Regions from separate parts of the Streptomyces sp. SLBN-8D4 genome, predicted to be linked through region 2. Evidence: predicted binding sites of a transcription regulator. Region 2 holds the regulator's gene; the other holds the start of a gene.

Region 1 (3,406 bases), 1.3 Mb from region 2:
CCTCCAGGACGTTCGCCGTCGCGAGGAACACCACGTCGGACAGGTCGAGTTCGACCTCCAGGTAGTGGTCGCGGAAGGTGTGGTTCTGCGCCGGGTCCAGGACCTCCAGGAGGGCGGCCGCGGGGTCGCCGCGGAAGTCGGAGCCCACCTTGTCGATCTCGTCGAGCAGGACGACCGGGTTCATCGACCCCGCCTCCTTGACGGCCCGCACGATCCGGCCGGGCAGCGCGCCGACGTACGTCCGCCGGTGACCGCGGATCTCCGCCTCGTCCCGCACACCGCCGAGGGCGACACGGACGAACTTGCGGCCCATGGCGTGCGCGACGGACTCGCCCAGCGAGGTCTTGCCGACACCGGGCGGGCCGACGAGGGCGAGGACGGCACCGCCGCGGCGGCCGCCGACGACCCCGAGGCCCCGGTCGTTGCGGCGCTTGCGCACCGCCAGGTACTCGGTGATCCGCTCCTTCACGTCCTCCAGGCCCGCGTGCTCGGCGTCGAGGATCGCCTTGGCGCCCTGGATGTCGTACGCGTCCTCGGTCCGTTCGTTCCACGGCAGTTCGAGGACGGTGTCCAGCCAGGTGCGGATCCAGGAGCCCTCCGGGGACTGGTCGGAGGACCGCTCCAGCTTGTCGACCTCCTTGAGGGCGGCTTCCCGCACCTTCTCGGGCAGGTCGGCGGCCTCCACGCGGGCGCGGTAGTCGTCGGACTCCTCGCCCTCCTGCTCGCCGTTGAGCTCGCGCAGTTCCTTGCGTACGGCTTCCAGCTGGCGGCGGAGCAGGAACTCGCGCTGCTGCTTGTCGACGCCCTCCTGGACGTCCTTCGCGATGGTCTCGGCGACGTCCTGCTCGGCGAGGTGGTCGCGGAGCTGCTGGGTGGCGAGCTTGAGGCGGGCGATCGGGTCGGCCGTCTCCAGCAGTTCGACCTTCTGCTCGGTGGTCAGGAAGGGCGAGTAACCGGAGTTGTCGGCGAGGGCCGACACGTCGTCGATGGCCTGCACGCGGTCCACGACCTGCCAGGCGCCGCGCTTGCGCAGCCAGGCGGTGGCGAGTGCCTTGTACTCCTTGACGAGTTCGGTCGCGTGGCCGGGCAGCGGGTCGGGGACGGTCTGGTCGACCGTCGTCCCCTCGACCCACAGGGCGGCGCCCGGGCCGGTGGTCCCCGCACCGATCTTGACCCTGCTCCGGCCGCGGATGAGCGCGCCAGGGTCGCCGTCGGCCAGTCGGCCGACCTGCTCGACGGTGCCGAGCACACCGGTGCTCGCGTAGGTGCCGTCGATGCGTGGGACCAGGAGGACCTTCGGCTTTCCGGGTTCCGAGCGGGCGGCGGCCTGGGCGGCCTCCACCGCGGCGCGGACGTCGGCGTCGTTCAGGTCCAGCGGGACCACCATTCCGGGCAGCACGACCTCGTCGTCGAGCGGCAGCACAGGCAGAGTGAGCGGTGTGGACGTCGAAGCCATGATCTCCCCTTCGGCATTCAAGTTGAGCTATGCCGACTCAATGCACATGCGCCGTCGAATGTTCCCCACCCGCTTGCCTGTTCGCTGACGGCGATCACGACTGCCGGAATCGGCGGTTCCGGGTCTACCGTCATCGCGTAATAGGCACATGGGGTCAGCGGTCATTACAGACGCACCGCGGGGGGTTGTCATGGACGGAGTCGTACAGGCGTGGGTGACGGGTTGGGCGGTGTCCCGCGGGGCCGCCCCGCCGGAGCGTGAGCCGTGGGGGTTCACCGTCGACGTGGGGCAGCTCGCACAGGTCTCGCGGCATGTCCTCGAGGCGCTGGGCGACGACGTGGACGAGGAGCTCGTGCGCAGGGTCGCGGGCGGGGTGACGGGCGCCGGGGTATGGCTCAAGGTGTTCCAGGACCCGGCGGTGGTGGGAGGCCGGCTCGGCGAGGGCTGGTGGGTGGATCCCGAGCCGGGGTATCTGATGACGGTCCCGCTGGCCGGAGCGGAGGGCGGACGTACGCAGCTCCCCGAGGGCTACCGGAAGCGCGTCTGGTCCGCAGGCGGGGTCACGCGCGTGCTCGTCGCCGCGCCCGACGGCTCCCTCGCGGCTCGCGGCCAGACCGCCCCGACCGGCGCGACCGCCGTCTTCGACCAGATCGAGACCGCGCCCGCCCACCGGCGCCTGGGCCTGGGCAGCGTCGTCATGCGCACGCTGCAGGCCGCGGCGGCCGCCGCGGGGGCGGACACCGGCGTCCTCGTCGGAACCCCGGCGGGACGGGCGCTGTACGAGTCTGTGGGCTGGCATGTAAAGGCTCCGCTCACCAGTGCGAAGTTCATGGGGCCGGACGCTGGGTGACCGTCCGTCACCGTCCGCGGAAAACCCCGAGGCGGCCGCGGACGGCCTCCGTCATGCTGCGCCGGTGATCACGCCGATACCTCCGGTGGTTCCCGCCGGCCGCACGGCGGACAACGCCCAGCCGGTCCCCTCTCTTCCCGGCGGCCTGAAACCTGGTGACCGCGAGCCGGCCTCGCCGCCGGCCCCCGGGACAGACACGACCAGCACCTCCACGCGCGCGTGCCTGGTGACGACCAGAACGACCTAGACGACCTAGACGACCTAGACGACCGGGGGAACGAACGACCATGACCACCACCCACATACAGCACCTCCTCTCCGCCTACGACGACCAGATGCGGGGCGCTCCCCCGGCCCCGCCCACGGGGGTGACGTACGAGCAGGACGGACCCCTGCTGCGGATCGTCGGCCAGTTCCGCGGGTTCGTGAGCGGGCCGCGTGACCTCGGCGTGGCGGGTGACGCGCTCGACGCACTCATCGCGCGGCAACGGGACTTCTTCGCGGCGCGCGGCGAGGCCGTCGAGTGGAAGACCCGCTCCCACGACACCCCGGCCGACCTCACCGACCGACTGACCGCGGCCGGTTTCGTGCCCGAGGAGCGGGAGACGGTACTGGTCGGCAGGGCCGCCGAGATGGCCGTAGGAGAGCCCGTGCCGCCGGACGGCGTCACCGTGCGCCGGGTCACGGCGGACGCCGACATGCGGCGGATCGCCGCGATGGAGTCGGCGGTGTGGGGCCAGGACTGGGGCTGGCTCGCCGAGGAGCTGATCGGCCGGGTCGCCACCGCGCCGGACGACACCGCGGTGTACGTCGCCGAGGCGGACGGCGAAGTGGTGTGCGCCGCCTGGCTGGTGTTCCGCCCGGGCACGGAGTTCGCGAGCCTGTGGGGCGGTTCCACCCTGGCCGACTGGCGGGGCAGGGGCATCTACCGTGCCCTGGTCGCCGTACGCGCCGCTCTCGCCGTCTCCCGCGGGGTCACCTGGCTGCACGTGGACGCGTCGGACGACAGCGCGCCCATCCTGCGCCGGCTCGGCCTGCACGCGGTGACCACGACCACGCCGTACGTCTGGACACCTCCGGCCGGCTGACACGGGACCACC
Region 2 (3,406 bases):
AGTCGCTGGAGACCGTCGCCGCGAAGATGGGCCTGCAGCAGTTCGGCAAGGAGGGCGAGCCCTTCGACCCGACGATCCACGAGGCCCTGATGCACTCGTATGCGCCCGACGTCACCGAGACGACGTGCGTGGCGATTCTGCAGCCCGGGTATCGCTTCGGCGAGCGCACCATCCGCCCCGCGCGGGTGGCCGTCGCCGAACCGCAGCCGGGCGCGCAGGCGGTCAAGGCCGAGGACGGGTCCGAGGCCGGCGACGACAAGGACAACGGCCCTGAGGAGGGCTGAGGTCGAAGAGAACGATCGGGACACCGGAAAGGGGGCGCGTCGAGGATGAGCACCAAGGACTTCATCGAGAAGGACTACTACAAGGTCCTCGGCGTCCCCAAGGACGCCACCGAGGCCGAGATCAAGAAGGCGTACCGCAAGCTCGCCCGCGAGTTCCACCCGGACGCCAACAAGGGCAACACCAAGGCCGAGGAGCGCTTCAAGGAGATCTCCGAGGCGAACGACGTCCTCGGTGACCCCAAGAAGCGCAAGGAGTACGACGAGGCCCGCGCCCTGTTCGGCAACGGCGGCTTCCGCCCGGGGCCGGGCGGCGCGGGCGGCTCCTTCAACTTCGACCTGGGCGACCTCTTCGGAGGCGGCGCCCAGGGCGGGGGCCAGCAGGGCGCCGGTGGCTTCGGCGGTGGACTCGGAGACGTCTTCGGGGGCCTGTTCAACCGGGGCAGCTCCGGAACTACGCGCGTCCAGCCAAGGCGCGGCCAGGACATCGACACCGAGGTCACCCTCAGCTTCACCGAGGCGATCGAAGGTGCGACCGTCCCGCTCAGGATGTCCTCGCAGGCCCCCTGCAAGGCCTGTTCGGGCACCGGCGACGCCAACGGCAACCCGCGCGTGTGCCCGACCTGTGTGGGCACCGGCCAGGTGGCCCGGGGCTCCGGGGGAGGCTTCTCCCTCACCGACCCGTGCCCGGACTGCAAGGGCCGCGGCCTGATCGCGGAGAACCCCTGCGAGATCTGCAAGGGCTCCGGGCGGGCCAAGTCCTCCCGCACCATGCAGGTCCGCATCCCGGCGGGCGTCTCCGACGGGCAGCGGATCCGGCTGCGCGGAAAGGGGGCGCCCGGTGAACGCGGCGGCCCCGCGGGCGACCTGTACGTCACCGTGCACGTCGACACGCACCCCGTCTTCGGCCGCAAGGGCGACAACCTCACGGTGACGGTCCCGGTGACCTTCTCCGAGGCGGCGCTCGGCGGCGAGGTCAAGGTGCCGACGCTCGGCGGCCCCGCCGTGACGCTGAAACTGCCCCCGGGCACGCCCAACGGCCGCACCATGCGGGCGCGGGGCAAGGGCGCCGTCCGCAAGGACGGCACCCGGGGAGACCTGCTGGTCACCGTCGAGGTGAGTGTCCCGACCGAGCTGTCGGGGAAGGCTCGTGACGCGCTGGAGGCGTATCGCGAGGCGACCGTGGGTGAGGATCCACGGGCGGAGCTGTTCCAGGCCGCGAAGGGAGCATGACGGAGATGGACGGTCGTCGACGGAACCCGTATGAACTGACCGAGGAAACCCCGGTCTACGTCATTTCGGTGGCGGCCCAGCTCTCCGGCCTGCACCCGCAGACGCTGCGTCAGTACGACCGCCTGGGCCTGGTGTCCCCGGACCGCACCGCGGGCCGGGGCCGGCGCTACTCGGCCCGGGACATCGAACTGCTGCGCACCGTCCAGCAGTTGTCGCAGGACGAGGGCATCAACCTCGCAGGCATCAAGCGCATCATCGAGCTGGAGAACCAGGTCGCGGCGCTGCAGTCCCGGGTGGCCGAGCTCCAGGCGGCCGTCGAGGGCGCCGCGGCGGCCATCCAGCAGCGCGAGGCGGCGGTGCACGCGTCGTACCGCCGTGACCTGGTGCCGTACCAGGAGGTCCAGCACACCAGCGCGCTGGTGGTGTGGCGTCCCAAGAAGGCCAAGGACTAGGCACAGCAGAGGAGAAGGGGCCCGGAGAATCCTCCGGGCCCCTTCTCCGTCCGTGCGGGCTCAGATCCAGGAGTCCCAGACGCCGTACGCGATCGGCGTGGTCGCGGCCTCGGCGCCGGCGGCGTCGAGGCGGACGACGCGGTAGTAGTACAGGCCCAGCGTGTCCTCGTGGACCGTGCTGTCCATGAAGAACACGGCGTCGTGCATCGTGCCCTCGGTGAGGGTGACGTAGGCGGCCGACGCCGGGTCCCAGCGCTCCACGCGGTAGCTCGCGAACCGGTCGCAGTCGCCGAGGCCGGAGCTCTCGGAGCAGCCGACGTACAGCTGCGGGTACTGGGCCTGACGGATCTCGGTCCCCGTCCAGCCTGGCGGCCGGGTGTCGGGCAGGGTGACGGAGAGCTCGGCGGGGTGGAAGGCCTCGGGGCCGGCCCACCAGTCGATCAGGGGGGAGCCGTCCGTGGCGGCCACCTTGTAGGTGTGCGCGGCGCCGTCGGGGACCGTCGGGCAGAGGATCTCGGTGTCGGCCAGGGAGTCGCCCCGTCCAGCAGTTCTGGTCCCATACCGTCTCGCCGGTCTCCGGGTCCGTGACGCCCTGCCACACCTTGTAGCTCGTGACGTCGTCGTCGGCGGGCGGTGTCCAGGTCAGGCGCACACCGAGCGGGATCTGCTCGGCGGCCAGGTTCTCCACCGGGGCCGGGCGCACGGTGTCCGGCGTGGTCCCGGTGGCGGCGGGGCCGGGCCGCGACTCATGGCCGAACGGGTCGATCGTCATGACCGTGTAGTCGTACGTCGTCTCGGAGGCACCGGAGACGTCCCAGCAGACGCCGTTGATCTGCCGGGGACCGGCGTAGTCGGGGGCGTCGCCGGTGTTCCAGGTCCAGTACGTCTCCGGGTCCGTCAGCGGCAGGTCCTGCGAGTTGTTGGGCTTGCAGGCGGCCACCACGCTGCGCTCGCCGGTCGCCTTGTCGGTGCGGACGATCCGGTAGGTGAGCAGGGGCCTGTCCTCGCCGAAGGTCCACGGGTCGGCGCTGCTCCACTCGATCATCACCCCCTCGTCGAACCTGTTCGCGGTGGTGCTGAACGGTGCGATCGCCTCGGGCCGGTCGGCCATCGTCAGCGTGACCTCCACCGGAGCGGCCGCGTTGCCCTTCGCGTCCACCGAGCGCACCGCGTACCGGTAGCCGTCGGCGACCGCGAGCAGCTGGCGCGGCACGGCGTCGGTCCCCGTGGTGGTGGTCGGGGTGTTGCCCTTGGCGCCGGGCAGCGCGTCGAGCCAGCCGCCGGTCGCCGGGTCGTACTGGAGGACCTGGTACGAGGCCGCCCCGTCGACGGCCGACCACACCACGTGCGGAACGCCCGACCGGTACTCGACGCGCGCGTCGGCGGCGGTGGCGGGCGGTGTCAGGTCGGACGTGGTGAAGGTGGTGGCCGCCGAGTACG

The links. The regulator HspR, encoded in region 2, represses chaperone genes until heat shock. The targets are predictions, from matches to a motif close to TTGAGNNNNNNNNNCTCAA.
Region 1: the regulator HspR is predicted to act here: its motif matches at 1,479-1,497, upstream of lon (endopeptidase La).

The regions. Positions count from the first base shown of each region.
Region 1 is NZ_JBMGQC010000001.1:3,370,100-3,373,505, forward strand. It holds gene lon (endopeptidase La) at 1-1,456, opposite strand, end outside; gene RKD20_RS14825 (GNAT family N-acetyltransferase) at 1,647-2,306, shown strand; gene RKD20_RS14830 (GNAT family N-acetyltransferase) at 2,594-3,394, shown strand.
Region 2 is NZ_JBMGQC010000001.1:4,643,621-4,647,026, reverse strand. It holds gene grpE (nucleotide exchange factor GrpE) at 1-284, shown strand, start outside; gene dnaJ (molecular chaperone DnaJ) at 330-1,514, shown strand; gene RKD20_RS20905 (heat shock protein transcriptional repressor HspR) at 1,520-1,966, shown strand; partial or broken gene RKD20_RS20900 (PA14 domain-containing protein) at 2,027-3,406, opposite strand, start outside.